DNA from 3 places in the Leisingera sp. M658 genome. Region 3 is predicted to be linked to each of the others. Evidence: riboswitches for the same ligand, from Rfam matches in the RefSeq annotation. Region 3 holds a riboswitch; each other region holds the start of a gene.

Region 1 (5,328 bases), 210 kb from region 3:
CTGCCTCACACCACTGGAGGCGGAACTGGCCGCCACTGCCAAGGCGCTGCTGGCCTGGCACCGCAGCCACCGGTTTTGCGCAGCTTGCGGCGCGCCCAGCGATTTGGCGCAGGCAGGCTGGCAGCGGATCTGCCCCAGCTGCAAGGCACCGCATTTCCCGCGCACCGACCCGGTGGTGATCATGCTGATCACCCATGGCGATGCTGTGCTGATGGGCCGCTCGCCCGGCTGGCCGGAGGGGATGTATTCGCTGCTGGCAGGTTTTGTCGAACCGGGTGAGACGCTGGAAGCAGCCGTGCGCCGCGAAACATTTGAAGAAACCGGCGTGCAGGTCGGGCCGGTCAGCTACCTGTCGAGCCAGCCCTGGGCCTTTCCGATGTCGCTGATGTTCGGCTGCGCGGGCGAGGCGCTGAGCACGGAAATCACCATCGACCCGGCTGAGATCGAAGACGCGCTGTGGGTCAGCCGCCAGGACATGATGACGGTCTTTGCCGGCGAACACCCGGTTCTAAAGCCGTCACGTCAGGGGGCAATTGCGCATTTTCTGCTCAAGAACTGGCTTGCGGACACCCTGGACTAAATAGCATATTGCCGAAAACGGCGCGCCGGCACGGCAGCGCAACCAAAGCAGGCGCGCATGGAATTTCAAAGCAAAGAAGATATCGAAGCCCCGATTGCCGACGTCTTTGGCGCGGTCTCCGATTTCGGACTGCTGGAGCGCTCGGCCCTGCGGCGCGGCATCGACGTGCAGCGGACCGGCGACACCGCCCAACCGGAAAACGGCCTGGCCTGGAATATCGGCTTTCGGTTTCGCGGCAAGCAGCGCGATATCCGGCTGACGCTGGCGTCTTATACCCCGGTCACCGGGCTGGCGCTGACGGGCAGCGGCAGCGGCCTGGACGGCCAGCTTGAGGTTGAGCTGCTGGCGCTGTCGCCGCGGCGGACCCGGATGTCGGTGCAATTGAAACTGGCGCCGACCACCCTGACCGGCCGGCTGCTGGTGCAATCGCTGAAACTGGCCCGCAGCAACCTCACCCGCCGGTTCAAGCTGCGGCTGGCCGACTATGCCCGGATCACCGAGGAACGGCTGAACCGCACCGCCTGATCCCAAGGTTTGGCGGGGCGCCGTGCTATTGCGGCGGCAGCAGCCGCGGCCACAGGGCAGCATTGGCGCGGGCAAAGGCGCCCAGGTGGCCGATCTTCTGCACGCCCGCCTCCTGCGGCACCAGCACCGTCCGCCGCTGCGGCACATCGCCAAAGACGTCCCCCAGCCGCCAAACGGCCGCGGGCGGCACAACATCGTCATCCGCCATCGCATACAGATCCACCGGCACGCCGGTGCCTGCCCATTTGGGCCGCGGCAAGGCCAAGCCGGTTTCCGGCAAGTAGCCGCCGGGCGTGGTGCACCAGCGCCGCCACTGCCAGTAGACCCCGGCAGGCAAATCGGCCCCGAACCCCACCGCGCGCCCGGGCAGATAGCCCAAGGCACGGACCAATGGCGGCACATGGCCGAACCAGAAAGCCAGCGCCAGCGCGCGGTAGGGCCAGGGATGATCGTGGTGATGCACCAAGCCGCCCGCAACCACGATCATGCGGGCGACGTCCTTCAGGCCATCCTGCAGGGGCATCAGCATTGCCCCCAGCGAATGGCCGATCACCCACAACGGCACGCCCGCATAGTGCCGTTGCAGTTCGGCCCTGGCAGCTGGCTGATCCTCCAGCGCCCATTGAACCATTGTCACGTCGGAATGGCGCGGATGGCCCCGCGCCGAGTCTCCGAAATCCCGGTAGTCATAGGTCAGGCAGGCCATTTGCTGCTCTGCTGCCAGCCAGCGCGCGAAATGCCGGTAATAGCGCTGCGGCACCCCGGTTGCGCCATTCAGCACCACTGCTGCCCGCACCGGCCCCGCAGGGTGGTACAGCCGCCCGGCCAGCATGTGGGTGCCAGATGCAAACCGCAGGGCCTCCTCGCGGATAACCGCGGTATGTTCTGCGCTTTTGTCCAGCATGGCAGCCTCCTGAGCCGATTGATCTAGACCGATTGGTCTAATTCATCTCTGGACCAATCGGTCCAATGCTGTCAAGTTGCCGCCATGAATGACGTAACGACAGCCAAGGCAGGTGGGACCAGCCTGCCCCCAACCCGCGAGCGGCTGATCCGCGCCGCTGCCGGCCTGTTCCGCAACAAGGGCTACAGCGGCACCGGGCTGGCGGAACTGCTGGCTGAGGCGGGGGCGCCTAAGGGCTCGCTTTATCACCATTTCCCCAGTGGCAAATCCGACCTGGCCCTGGCCGCAGCGGATTGGGCGTCAGGGCAGATGCTGCTGCTGATTGACGCGTCCTTTGCCCCGGCGCCCACCTTCCGGGAGGGGGCCAAGACGGTCTGTTACAAACTGGCCAAGCTGTTTGACAAACAAGGCAAATGGAGCGGCTGCCCGGTTTCGGCTACCCTGTTCGAAGGGCCGGAGAACGAGGCGTTCCACCAGCACGCCGCGCATCTGTTCGAGGGCTGGATTACTGAAACCACCCGCCACGCCCGCCGCCTGGGCCTGCCCGAACCTGAGGCCCGCGCGGCGGCGGAGAATTTCTACATCCTGCTGCAGGGCGGCTGGCAGCTGGCCCGGGTGCGGCGCGACTCGGATGTGATCCGGGGACTGTATTTGCAGATGCAGAAAAACAATTGACGACTCGGGCACCTAACCGCTACCGCTTGTGCTGATGGTTCCCGTGCCACAGAATCTTGTGTCCGGGATGAAAAGGGAACACGGTGCGGCCTGCGCAAGCTGGCCCAGTCCGAGACTGCCCCCGCAACTGTAAGCGGCGAGCGACCCCGATAGAGCCACTGGCCCTCGAAACGAGGCCGGGAAGGATCGGGAAAGCATCGACCCGCAAGTCAGGAGACCTGCCATCAGACGTGTAACTCGAACCCGGGCGGGGTGTCCGGACAGGGTCTGATGGCTGCGGCGGCTGTGATCCGTCTTTCATCCGGTCTCTTGTCCCCATGACCCCCGTGCCACGCGCGGAGGGCGCAGATATGATGTGGACCGACCAGACGCATTTCTATGCGGCAACAGATTGCAAGTATTTGGGGCGCCCCTGCCCCGCGGCACAGCGGATGATCACCAAACTTGCCGAGGCGATGACCAAGGCAAAACCGCTGACGCAAGACGATTTCGAGATCACCGGCACCACCGCACTGGACGGCTGCCCGCGCAGCTGCCCGGCGCAGTTTGCCGCCGGCCATGACCGGATCCGGCTGTATTGCGGTGTGGGTGAAGAGGCGCCGCGCGAGGGGCTGGACCGCTTTGCCGATGCCATCCTCAGCCGCGACGGAACCGGTTTTGCCGCGTCAAAGCTGGACACCCGTCCCTGCGCGCTGATGGAGGCGCTGCCGAAAACGGTGAACGCGCGGGAAGCAGAACGGATGATGGCACTGTGATCCGCAACCCGAACGGGCTGGCGCGGTTCCCTGCGGCCCGAAACATATCCGGCTGACACAAATGTGTTCGGCATCAGACTGGCCCGTCCGCCGGATCGGCTCTAGGCAATTCCCGGTATTCAGACTTAATGCAAGGGGATTGCCAATGTTTAAGACCTTTCTGCCGGCCTGCGCTGTCATGAGTGCCTACGCAACATTTGCCGCCGCCGAACAGCCGCTGTCCACCGAGGAGATCATAGACCTGCTGACCGGGAAGACGATTGAAGGGCTGCATTTCGACAGCCATACCCGCCAGTATTTCTCGGAGTCCGGACTGACGCTCTGGATCAAGCAAGGCGACGCCGCCCCTTCGGAAGCACGTTATAAAATCGAAGACGGCCAGTACTGCTCCAGCTGGTCCGGATTATGGAACACACCGGAATGGGGCTGCTATGCCATTGTGAAAGATGCGGAGCAGGGGCTTTACTATTTTCATGGCGAAAACTTCCGGGCGCCTTTTATCATCGGTAGAGGTTTTGATCTGAGCTTCGACTAGCCCCAGTGGCGGCGCTGGTCACGGCCCGGCAGCCTGCGCACCGGCACAGGCCCAATCCAGCTGCTCCTCCGTCTCGACCGCGCAGGGCCGTACAGCGCGCAGCCGGGTCAGCGCCTGCGCCGGGGCTTCGCCGCATTCGATCATCAGCCGCAGCACCGCCATGCCGGAGCGCCCGCAGCCGCCCCTGCAATGCACCAGCACCCGGCCGCCGCCGGACAGTGCTTGCCGTGCGGACGTGCTGGCCGCCGCCCATTTTGCCGCCACAGCGGGCGGCGGCACCTGGAAATCCGGCACCGGCAGGTGCAGCCAGCGGCAGGCCATGCTTTGAATATCAATCCCTAGCCGCGGCACATCTGCGGCTGCGTGCTCGGCCTCGGTGGTCATTGAGATGACCAGCCCCGGCCTCCACTGATAGATCTGGATCAGGTCATTGCGGTAATCGCCTCCCGCCCCGGGCAGCGGGCATAGCGCCAGAATGCCGCCGCCTGCTGACAGCGCGTGGATGGTCAGGCCCGCCGGCGCCGCGCCGTCCTGCGCCGCAGGTTCCGGGATATCCTCAGATCGCATACCGCCTCCTTAGCCGCTGCGTTCCTGCATTTCCCCCGCAGTCCCCTGCCTTCGCAGCCTAAGCGTTAAGCGGGCAATCCCAAAGCTCTTTTGCGGCCCCGTGCCAGCCCCATCGGCGGTGGACGAACGGGCCGCGCTTCAATACCCTGCGCGCAACGCGAAACACCCCGCATCCCGAATCCGGCACGAGACATCATGAACGATACCCCCAGCGGCACTTCCGGCGCATCCGGCCAATCCCAATATCAGGTTCTGGCCCGCAAATACCGGCCCGAAACCTTTGCCGATCTGGTGGGGCAGGACGCCATGGTGCGGACGCTGAAAAACGCCTTTGCCGCTGACCGGATTGCCCAGGCCTTTATTATGACCGGCATCCGCGGCACCGGCAAAACCACCACCGCGCGGATTATCGCCAAGGGCATGAACTGCATTGGTGCGGACGGCCAGGGCGGCCCCACCACCGATCCGTGCGGCCAGTGCGAGCATTGCACCGCGATCATGGAAGGCCGCCATGTCGACGTGATGGAGATGGACGCGGCGTCGCGCACCGGCGTCAACGACATCCGCGAGATCATCGACAGCGTGCAGTACCGCGCCGCCTCGGCCCGCTACAAGATCTACATCATTGACGAAGTTCACATGCTGTCGACCAGCGCCTTCAATGCGCTGCTGAAGACGCTGGAGGAACCGCCCGCGCATGTGAAGTTCATCTTTGCCACCACCGAGATCCGCAAGGTGCCGGTGACGGTGCTGTCGCGCTGCCAGCGGTTTGATTTGCGCCGCATTG
Region 2 (5,328 bases), 240 kb from region 3:
CGCCAGCAATCAGGCTTTCAACCGAATACTTTGGATGTTTGGCAAAGGCGTCAATCTTGGCTTTGGAAAATCTCCGGAAGCCTTCGGCGGCGACATTTGCCAGCAATTCATCGCGGTCCTTGAAGTGCCGGTAGGACGCGCCGCTTGAAACTTGGTCGGCGCGGGCGGCATCGGCAACGCTTACGTCCTCAACCCGCCTTTCCCTGATCATTTCAATGGTTGCATCGATCAGGGCGGTCTTGAGATCACCGTGATGGAATTTCTTCTTGGATTGCGGCTAAGTCATCGGGTTTCCTTGAGCGGTTGCGACGGCTGCCAATTTCTACTCCATCAGCTCCGTGAAGTAAGAGAATCTTACACCATGTTGGCAGTACTCGATCTAAGTAAGAGCTACATATTTATCCCAAGGAGCACGCCAAGTCTGGTCTTCCCCCACTGAAGTGGTCCTCCGCTATGTTTAGGAAAACGGCGGAATACCATGGCCAACAAACGGCCAAAGCCCGAGGAGATTGTCACGAAGTTACGGCAAGTTGAGGTTCTGACTGGGCAAGGTATGCCGCGTCTGGATGCGATCCGTCAGATTGGTGTGACTGAACAGACGTCTTATCGCTGGAAGATCGAAGCATCGCAGCGCCATTGGTTCAAGCGTGATGCTGAGGGTACGGTGGAATGGGCACGGACCAGCTGAAAGAACTGAAGCGTCTTCAGAAGGAAAATGAACGGCTGAGAAAGGCGGTGTCTGACTTGACGCTGGACAAGTTGATTTTGGCGGAAGCTGCGAAGGGAAACTTCTAAGCCCCGCTCGCCGCCGCGCTTGCATTGATCGCGTTCGTGCTGAACTGCACATCCCGGAGCGCCGGGCATGCCGGGTTCTGAGACAGCATCGATCCACGCAGCGCAAAGTGCCAGTAGGCCGCGCTGATGAAGAACGATTGGCTGCCGGCATGATCGAGCAGGCGGGACAATACGGTCGATATGGCTATCGTCGGATTGCGGCTTTGCTGAGGGACGCTGGCTGGCATGTGAATGACAAGCGGGTCGAAAGGCTGTGGCGGCGAGAGGGGCTGAAAGTACCAATGAAACAGCCGAAAAAGGGACGGCTCTGGCTGAACGATGGATCGTGTGCGCGTCTTCGGCCACAACGGCGCAGCCATGTCTGGTCATATGACTTCGTGCATTGCCGCACTGACGATGGAAAAGCCTTCCGGACACTGAACATCATCGACGCGTACAGTCGGGAGTGTCTTGCCATCCGTGTGGATCGCAAGCTGAACTCAGGCACCGTCATCAATGTCCTGAGCGGCCTGTTCATTCTGCGCGGGGTGCCGTCGTTCATTCGTTCAGACAACAGTCCGGAGTTTGTTGCTCAGGCCGTCCAGAACTGGATCAAGGCTGTTGGCGCGAAGACCGCATACATCGAACCAGGGTCTCCATGGGAGAACGGATATTGCGAGAGCTTCAACGCACGGTTCAGGGACGAGTTCTTGAACGGCGAAATCTTCTACAGCCTGCGCGAGGCGCAAATCCTCATCGAAGAATGGAGGAAACACGACAACACCAAACGCCCACATAGTGCTCTGGGCTATCGCCCACCGGCGCCGGAAACCATCGTCCAGATGGACCCAAGGCAAGTCATGCACTAACAAGCAAACTGGACCATTCAAGTGGGGCTGATCAGTGGAGCACCGCAAGGTAGTACTCATTCGGCAACTGAACAGAAGACGGGAAGCTTGACTCAGTAAAATGGTTTTGCCATTCAGCCAGTGTGACCGGTTCCGCGAGTGTTTCAATGCGCAGCGGAAGAAATAGGGAACACGGTGCGGCGTACCCATAAGGGACCAAATCCGTGACTGCCCCCGCAACTGTGAGCGGTGAGTGACGCTGAACATGCCACTGGGATCTTTCCCGGGAAGGCCAGCCGAACCAAGACCCGCGAGTCAGGAGACCTGCCGGACACAGGACAAAGACTTCGCTAGCGGAGTGTCTGCCCTTTTCCACCGGACGCCGGGGTGCGCGTCTGGCGCGGCTGCCGTTCAGGCTTTTCCGTGCCACTATCCCCGTTGTTCATTCCTGATTGCAGGTGCGCCTGTGTCGTCGAATGAGGACGAAATGAAACTGAAATATCTGGCCGCAGCTCTGGCCGTATCCCTGCCGGTCACCGCATCGGCGCATTTCCAGCTGAACTACACTGAAAACGTGCTGATCGGGAAGCCCGGCGATGTGCCGATGGGGCTGGTGTTCTGGCACCCGCTGGAAAACGGCCATGTGATGGACATGGGCAAACCTGAAGAATTTTTTATGGTTCACAAGGGCGAAAAGGTTGATCTTTCGGACCGCTTGGAACCGGCCACATTCAAGGGCGCGGAGAACGAAGCCGCCGCCTACAGGGCGTCGGTTCCGGTCAAGCGCTCGGGCGACTATGTGGTGGTGACTGTGCCCGCGCCCTATTATGAGGAAAGCGAAGACATCTATATTCAGCAGATTTCCAAAGTCGTGCTGAACCGCAACACCCTGCCCACCGATTGGGATCAGCCAGTGGGCCTGGAAACCGAGATCCTGCCGCTGAACAAGCCCTATAACGTCATTGTTGGCTCTACCTTCTCGGGTCAGGTGCTGGCGGATGGCAAGCCGGTTCCGGGCGCCGAAATCGAGGTTGAGTTCATGGCATCAGAGCCGGACCTTGCGGCTTTTTCCACAACCAACCCGACGGTTCAGCCGATGTCCGGCGGCGCCATCGTTGCGATCGCAGACCAGAATGGCGTCTTTTCCTTTGGCATTCCGAAAGCGGGCCACTGGGGATTTGCCGCCCTCGGCTCCGGCCCGGCGACTGAGCATGACGGCAAGGAGCTTAGCCAGGACGCTGTGTTGTGGATCCACGCTGAAGAGCTGAAGTGAGAATAGCACCATGCATATCGTAGACGGCGCACTGTCGAATCCGGTTGTGATCGGCGGCGCGGTTGCCGCCGTCGGCGGTATCGCCATGGGGCTGCGGAGCCTGCCGCTGGAACGTATTCCGGCGGCGGGGGTTCTTTCTGCCAGTTTCTTTGTGGCCTCCCTGATCCATGTCCCGATCGGGCCGAGTTCGGTTCACCTGATCCTGAACGGGCTTGCGGGGCTGGTCCTGGGCTGGGCGGCCTTTCCGGCCCTGTTTGTCGGACTGCTGCTGCAGGCGGTGTTCTTTGGCTTCGGCGGGCTGACCGTGCTGGGCGTGAACGCCGTGAACATCGCCCTGCCTGCAGTTCTGGTCGGGCTGATATTCCGCCCGCTGGTGGCCCGCGGCTCGCCTCTGCAGGGTGCCATCTGGGGCGGAATCGGCGGCGGCGCGGCCATTGCTGCCACAACTCTGGCCGTGGCGGTATCGCTGATGCTGTCCGGCGATGAGTTCATCCTGGCCGCGAAACTGGTGTTCTTTTCCCATATTCCGGTGGTGATCATCGAAGCGCTTTTGTCCGGCGCTGCCATTTTCCTGGCGCGGCGTGTGAAGCCCGAGCTGTTTTTCGACACAAAAGGAAGCCTTGCATGATCCGCTCCTGCATTCTGATCCTTGCGCTGCTGGCGCCGCTCCCGGTGATGGCACACAATGTTATCTCAGCTGTTTTTCCGTCCGGTTCCGACATTGAGGGCGAAGTGGGCTTTTCCAACGGTGACATGGCCGCGGACCTGCTGATTGAGATCTTTGACGTGGCCGGCAGCAAGCTGGGAGAGTCCAGAACCGACGGTGACGGCTTTTTCCTGTTCACCCCGTCGGAGCCTGTGACACATATCTTCCGTGGCGATCTGGGGGCTGGCCACGTGGCCGAGATGATGATGGACGGTGCGGAAGTCGCGCAGATCATCGGGCAAAGCCCGGGCGCTGCAGCAAATTCTGCGGCTGCTGCCATGGACATCTCTGCAGCGCCGGCGGCGGCAGGGTCCGCGGGCCTCTCCGATCAAACCCGCTCCGAGCTTGCCACCATGTTGCGTAATGAACTGCGCCCGCTCCGCCAGGAGCTGACAGCGTTCAAGAATAAGTCGGACTTTCAGTCCGTGCTTGGCGGTATCGGCTATATCTGCGGCCTGTTCGGGCTTGGCTTTTACATCGCTGCACGCCGCAAGATCGGCAGCAGCGCATGACCTATGTTCTGACGAGCGAGGAAAAACCGCTCGGCGGGTTCGGCACCTTTCGCGCCAAGGTCACAGCACTTGACCCGCGGATGCGCATCATGATGACGGCCGCCTATGCGGTGGTGGTTGTCTCGCTCAGCAATCTTTGGGTTCTGGCGGCCGCTCTTGGCCTGTCGATGTGGCTGCTGGCCTTCTCTGGCCTGCCGCCCCGGCAAACGCTGAAACGGATGGCGATGATGGACAGTTTCATCATCTTCATGCTGGTGCTGCTGCCCTTTACCGTGCCCGGAACCCCGGCCCTGTCCATTTGGGGGCTGGAGGCCAGTTGGGAAGGCCTGTGGCGTGCAACCGAGATTGCCCTTACCGCCAATGCGGTGATCCTTGCGGTTATGACACTGGTGGGTTCGATGGAGCCGGTAACCATGGGCCACGCGCTCTTTGCCCTCAAGACCCCGGAGCGGCTGGTGCATCTGATGATGTTCACCATCCGTTACATCGACGTTCTGCGCGAGGAATACCAGCGCCTGCGCACCTCGATGAAGCTGCGCGGCTTCCGCCCCGGCACCAACTGGCACACCTACCGCAGTTACGGCTATCTGGTTGGCATGATGCTGGTGCGCTCCATCGAACGGTCGGAGCGCATTCTGGCGGCGATGAAATGCCGGGGGTTCTCCGGCCGCATCATCCTGCTGGAGGATTTTCGTTTCAGCCGGTCCGACCTGCTGTTTGCCGCGGCGCTGTCCGCCGCACTTGCTGCCCTGATCTGGGCGGAGGCCGCCTATGCCGCTTATTGATTTGAACAATATCCACTTTGCCTACCCTGGGCTTGATCCGGTGCTGGAAGGCGCCTCGATGCGGCTCAACGCTGGTGAACGGCTGTCGATTGCCGGGCCCAACGGCGCCGGAAAATCGACATTGCTGAAAATCATCATGGGGCTGCTTGTTCCTGCCAGCGGCACCGTCACCGCCTTTGGCAAGCCTTGCATGGCGGAAGCGGATTTTCACGAGATGCGCCGCCGCGTGGGCTTTGTGTTTCAAGACGCCGACGACCAGCTGTTCTGCCCGACCGTGGCCGAGGATGTGGCCTTTGGTCCGCTCAACCTGGGTAAATCCAAACAGGATGCCTTGGCAATTGTTGACAGCGTGCTGACCCGCCTGGAGCTGATGCATCTGCGCGACCGGGTGACCCACAAACTGTCGGGCGGCGAGAAGAGGCTGGTGACA
Region 3 (5,328 bases):
CTCGCCTGCGGTTTTCCTGACCTTGCAGGTGCCGCAGATGCCAAAGGTGCAGCCCGACGGGATGTTCAGCCCCGAAGCCTTGGCCACCGCCAGCACCGTATCTGTTTCGGTGCAGGTTGCCATAACACCGGACGCCGCAAAGCTGATCTCGGCGGCAGCAGTTTCCTCCGGCACCACATCGTCGATCTCGGGCACATCAGCGGCTGTTTCAACCGGCGCGCCAAAGCTCTCCTGGTTGTAGTTCTCCATGTCAAAGCCCAGGCCGTTGAGCATGTCGCGCACCGCCTGCATGAAGGGTTCCGGTCCGCAGCAGTAGACCTCGCGCTCCAGGTAATCCTGCGCGATCAGGCCCAGCATGATCTGGTTCAGCTGGCCGCGGTAGCCGGTCCAGACCTGATAGGGATCGTCCTCTTCCACCACCAGGTTCAGCTTCAACCCCGGCAGCCGCGACGCCATGCTTTCCAGCTGCTGGCGGGCGATGATCTCGCTGGGGCGTTTGGCGCAGTTGATAAAGCAGATGTCGGGCGACTGGCCGCGGTCGAACAGATACTGTGTCATCGACAGGCTGGGCGTGATGCCCGAGCCTGCGGAGATGAACAGAAACTTGCCATTCGGGCGTTTTGGCAGGGTGAACACCCCTGCCGGGCCGGAGGCGCGCAGGATCCTGCCGGGGCGCAGATGGTCCAGCATCCAGCGGGTGCCGATGCTGTCGCCCTGGGCCTTGACCGTTACCGAGATCGACAATGGCCGCGAGGGCGACGAGCTGATGGTGTAGGTGCGCCAGACGGTCCCTTCCGGCACCGGCAATTCCAGTGTCAGGAACTGGCCCGGCTGGTATTTGAACCACGCGCCGGACGGCGCGCGGAAGCTGAAGGTGGCGGTGTTCGGCGCTTCCGGAACAACCGAGACGCATTCCAGCATCTCGTCGTCCTTCCACGCCAGGGTTTCGTCCAATGTCTCAAAATTGGCCTGCAATCCCATGACCTTACTCCGCCGCAATCAGATGGCGGCCGGTCAGCGCGCGGGTCAGATGCTCGGCATACCAGTTGGAGAACTGAATGACGCCGCTTTCCTGCACCTCGGAATAGGGACCGGGTTCATAGGCGGGGGAGTTGATGCCTTTCTGGTTGTCCTCGACCACGATGCGATCCTCGTCATTGGTCGCCATCCAGACCTCGGTCAGGCGCTTGATGTCGTAATCCTGGCCCTCAACCGCATCCTTGTGCACCAGCCATTTGGTGGTGACTTCGGTTTCGGTCGGGCTGATCGGAGTGACACGGAACACGAGGGAATGATCCGGCAGGAAGTGGTTCCAGGTGGTCGGATAATGGAACTTCAGCAGCGTGCCGGCATCCGCAAAGGGCACCCGGCCCAGCGGCTTGGCCACTGCCGCCTTGCCGTCCATGGTGTAGCTTTCCGCGCCTTCGTTCAGCGGCATCCGTGCCAGCCGGTGCTGGCCGCGCGCATCCATGCGGAACTGCGCCGGGCAGCCTGCCGCTTCGATCCGGTCAAAGTGCTTTTGCAGATGCGGCGGGGTCTCGCCGCCCTCAACGCCTGTCACCGACGGATCCTCGGGGAAGGTCCGGCACAGCGACGGGTGGTTGCCGCCGCAGTGGTAGCACTCGCGGTTGTTTTCCCAGACCAGCTTCCAGTTGCCGTTCTCAATGATCGAGCTTTCAAAGGCCACCTTGGCATTGCCCAGATCATGCGGCTCCAGATAGGGGCGGGCCACCTCGGCAAAACCGTTAAAATCCGGCGCTTCATCCGCCAGGCAGATGTAGATCAGCCCGGCCAGGTCGCGGCAATGCACCGGCTTCAGCCCGTGTTTGGAGGCATCGAAATCCGGCCCCATGTCCCGCGCCCACAGCAGTTTGCCGTCCAGCTCGTAGGTCCACTGGTGGTAGGGGCAGACCAGCTTGGGCGAATTGCCTTTCTTCGCCTTGCACACAACCGAACCGCGGTGGCGGCAGGCGTTGTGGAAAGCACGCACTTCGCCATCAGTGCCACGCACGATGATGACGTTATACGACCCCACCTGATGGGTCACATAGTTGCCCGGTTTCGGCACTTCGCAGGCGGGAATGGCAAACAGCCACTCGCGGTAGAAGATCTGCCGCAGGTCCAGGTCCAGAACACCCGGATCGGTATAGAACGCCTGTTCCAGAGAATAGTTTTTCTGCCGCGCCATCAGCTTGGCCAGAATTTCGCTGTCGTGAAGCATCTGCTTCTCTCCTCTGCCGCATCCCCGCGGCGTGTTGGCTTGGTCGCAGGCATAGGCAAAGGGATTGCGGACACGCGCCGCAACCGCCCCGCCGCCGTCCGCGGTTGACGTTTTCATGGCAAGGCTGGTTTCCGGACTGTCCCGGGGCCATTCGGCGGCGGGGCCTGGCACCTTCCCGAAGCCATTGGCTTCAGTGGTCATTGCCATGCCTTGCCCGGGGTCACCGTTGCGGGGGCAGTGCCGGAGTTTCACCAGCTTCCCAATTCTCCGCCCCGAAGGACGGCACCTTGCTATCTGCGGTATTGCCTGAAAAATTTCCCGCCATCGGAAACAAAACCGACCCGCAAAAACCGGAAAAAGACATGCATGTTTGCCGAGCCGGGCGGGACAGGGATGTCCAGAAACTCAAACCGGCATCCGCCAGCCCGTTTGCGGCAAGCGCTTATCTTTCATGCGGTTACCCGCTGCTGATCCACCGAATCGATTCGCACGCAGTGAATCTTGCGCCGGCCCCTTGGAACGCGGCATGCGCTTAATTATATTCCGTATAATTAAACGCATGCACAGGAGAAACCGATGACCACCGGCCACGTCTTCATCGCCACCAGCCTCGACGGCTTTGTGGCCCGCCAGGACCATTCGCTGGATTGGCTGCACAAACAGCCTGTTGCCGAAGATGACGATGGCGGCTTTGCCGCCTTCATGGACAGTGTCGACGGGCTGGTCATGGGAACCGGATCGTTCCGCACCCTGCTCGGGTTCGGCCAATGGCCCTACAGCAAACCCGTTGTGGTCCTCAGCAGCAGCCTGACCAAACAGGACATTCCCGATGAGCTGAAGGACAAGGTGCGCCTCAGCACCGCCGCACCCGCAGACCTTATGCAGGAGCTGCAAGAAGAGGGCTGGACCCGCGCCTATATCGACGGCGGACGGATGGTGCAGTCCTTCCTGCGCCAGGGGCTGATCGCCGATCTGACCATCACAACGGTCCCGATTCTGATCGGCAGCGGCATTCCGCTGTTCGGCAGCCTGGACCGGGACATCGACCTCCAGGTGGCAAGCTCCCGCATCCTGCCCACCGGCATGGTCCAGGCCACGTTCCGGGTAGCCTGACCGATGCCCCCGCGCATGGGCCGCCCGCCCAGGGGCAGCCGGACCCTCAGCAAGGATGATGTGCTGAAAACGGCCCTGCAGCTGCTCGATGAGGGCGGCAGCAAGGCCCTCACCTTCAAAGCACTGGCAGAGGCGCTTGGCGTCACCCCGATGGCCGTTGCCCATCACGCCGGAACCAAGGACGAGATGATTGCATCCCTCGTCGCCATTGCATTTGCAGGTTCAGACACCCCGTCTGAAGCGGCAACGCCCAAACTGCGGCTGCGCGATCTGATGTCCCGCTATTGCGCCCAGGTGACCAAGCATCCGGAGCTTGCAAAGTGTATCCTGGAAAACCCGGCCCTGATCGGCTCCTCCCTGACCGGGCTGACCCGGCTGATCGAGACGGAAATCACCGCCGCAGACGTATCTGGCGCAGAGGCCCGCACCATTCTCTGCCTGCTGGTGGATTACACACACGGCTTCGCCTTTGCTGCCGCCGCGGCACCACGCGGGGCGCTTTCGGCTGGCGATTTCACCCCGGCGCTGGACTGGGTGCTCGACCGTATCGAATAAAAAAATGCGGGCCCGTTCGGGCCCGCGCATCCGTTTGCATATTTCAGAGCCGCCCCGCCCGCGGCCCCTCTCGTCACTTCGACTTCCAGCTGTCCAGCCAGCGCCGGAACCGCCCCCTGCGCTCGGCAAGCGCATCGCCCGCGGCATACAGGCTGTCTTCGACATTCTCGACCATCGGGTCGATCCGCGCCCGGCGGAAGCGGCGCCAGCGCACATAGACGGCCCAGAACACCGCCGCCAGAAGCACCAGAACAATGATCGTGAACCAGTTGGTTGGCTTGTCCTCCGGTCCCGCAACCGGGTTGATCGTCACCGCGTTGGGGAAGACCGACAGGAATTCATTGCGCCAGCCGTAGTGCATCACCGCTACCCACTCCGGGTTCGCCTTGGTTGAGATGCTGTCATTGGCATCAGTATACAGATTGGCGGTATCGAACTTGAAATAAGGCGGCCAATTCCAACCGGTATCCTCATTCCGGTACACGATATTGCGGCCATTGGGGCGCACCGCCTGGATGAACTGCACATCGCGGTTGATCAGCTCCGCCGACTGATCATCCGGCTGCGACCAGAAAACCCTCGTCCAGTCGTTCAGCTCCTGCCGCTCCTCATAGGTATTGACGATCCGCACCACATCGTACTGCGGCAGCGTATAATGCAGGAAGGCGCCGAACAGCACCCAGATGGTAATCAGGAAAGCCCATTTGATGAAACGCATCTGCTGCACCTCACATGAAGTTAATGACATAGACCAGAAACGCCAGCGCCCCTAGCGGAATGATATAGACCAGCAGGATCAGCTTGCGCCGGAACGAGCGGTCGTATTGTTTCAGCCCCCGCTGGATGAAGGCGGAGCGGTCGCCGGTCAACCCCTTCTCTTGCCAGCGGCGTTTCAGTTTCGCCCGCCGCATCTCACGCGAATAAAGCGACACCGTGCCATAGGCCACGGTCAGCACCACCAGCAGGATCAGGATCAGGCGAAAAAACCCGAACATTCAGCGGTCCCTCACCCGGCTGACCGCGCCCCAGGGGCCGACCCGGTCAACCATCCCCTTGCGCCGCACTCGCGGCAGGCTGGGCGTGCGTCCTTCCATATCCGGCTCATGCCCGAACAGCGCGGCGCGCGCGCCGGCTTTGTCCACCGCATACTCCCGCGCCAGGAACTCTGCCGCATAGGCCTTTTTCGTCTCCGGCCAGCCCCGGTACTGGCGGTAGAATTCTTCTTTGTGGCAGATGAACATCTGGCGGAAGTCATGCGGGCACAGCTCCGCCAGCAGCATATTCACCAAGTCCCGCTGGGCAGTGTCCGACGCCCGCAAGGAATAGAAATAGGCCGGATGGTCCGAGCGGATCTTCGGCCATTTGCCGCCCCCCTCGGCCCAGCGCACCAGCGCCGCCAGCCCCTCGAACTCCTCCGGCAGCTCATCCGCATGCCGCGC

What was found. Region 3 has a riboswitch for cobalamin ahead of K3724_RS01860 (SRPBCC family protein). Riboswitches for the same ligand answer to the same signal wherever they lie in the genome.
Region 1: it holds a riboswitch for cobalamin, as region 3 does, so the genes downstream of both, K3724_RS02870 (hypothetical protein) here and K3724_RS01860 (SRPBCC family protein) in region 3, are expected to answer to the same signal.
Region 2: it holds a riboswitch for cobalamin, as region 3 does, so the genes downstream of both, K3724_RS00525 (DUF4198 domain-containing protein) here and K3724_RS01860 (SRPBCC family protein) in region 3, are expected to answer to the same signal.

The regions. Positions count from the first base shown of each region.
Region 1 covers NZ_CP083546.1:553,791-559,118, reverse strand. The annotation lists gene nudC (NAD(+) diphosphatase) at 1-580, shown strand, start outside; gene K3724_RS02885 (SRPBCC family protein) at 638-1,105, shown strand; gene K3724_RS02880 (serine aminopeptidase domain-containing protein) at 1,131-2,009, opposite strand; gene K3724_RS02875 (TetR/AcrR family transcriptional regulator) at 2,094-2,684, shown strand; cobalamin riboswitch at 2,703-2,925, shown strand; gene K3724_RS02870 (hypothetical protein) at 3,035-3,439, shown strand; gene K3724_RS02865 (hypothetical protein) at 3,585-3,974, shown strand; gene K3724_RS02860 (protein-tyrosine phosphatase family protein) at 3,993-4,541, opposite strand; gene K3724_RS02855 (DNA polymerase III subunit gamma/tau) at 4,737-5,328, shown strand, end outside.
Region 2 covers NZ_CP083546.1:102,899-108,226, forward strand. The annotation lists gene K3724_RS00515 (TetR/AcrR family transcriptional regulator) at 1-211, opposite strand, end outside; partial or broken gene K3724_RS00520 (IS3 family transposase) at 479-1,643, shown strand; cobalamin riboswitch at 1,754-1,969, shown strand; gene K3724_RS00525 (DUF4198 domain-containing protein) at 2,110-2,895, shown strand; gene cbiM (cobalt transporter CbiM) at 2,906-3,523, shown strand; gene K3724_RS00535 (cobalt ABC transporter permease) at 3,520-4,113, shown strand; gene cbiQ (cobalt ECF transporter T component CbiQ) at 4,110-4,898, shown strand; gene K3724_RS00545 (energy-coupling factor ABC transporter ATP-binding protein) at 4,885-5,328, shown strand, end outside.
Region 3 covers NZ_CP083546.1:347,149-352,476, reverse strand. The annotation lists gene K3724_RS01865 (hybrid-cluster NAD(P)-dependent oxidoreductase) at 1-981, opposite strand, end outside; gene K3724_RS01860 (SRPBCC family protein) at 986-2,221, opposite strand; cobalamin riboswitch at 2,326-2,526, opposite strand; gene K3724_RS01855 (dihydrofolate reductase family protein) at 2,798-3,334, shown strand; gene K3724_RS01850 (TetR/AcrR family transcriptional regulator) at 3,350-3,889, shown strand; gene K3724_RS01845 (DUF1523 family protein) at 3,963-4,607, opposite strand; gene K3724_RS01840 (hypothetical protein) at 4,618-4,884, opposite strand; gene K3724_RS01835 (DUF6638 family protein) at 4,885-5,328, opposite strand, start outside.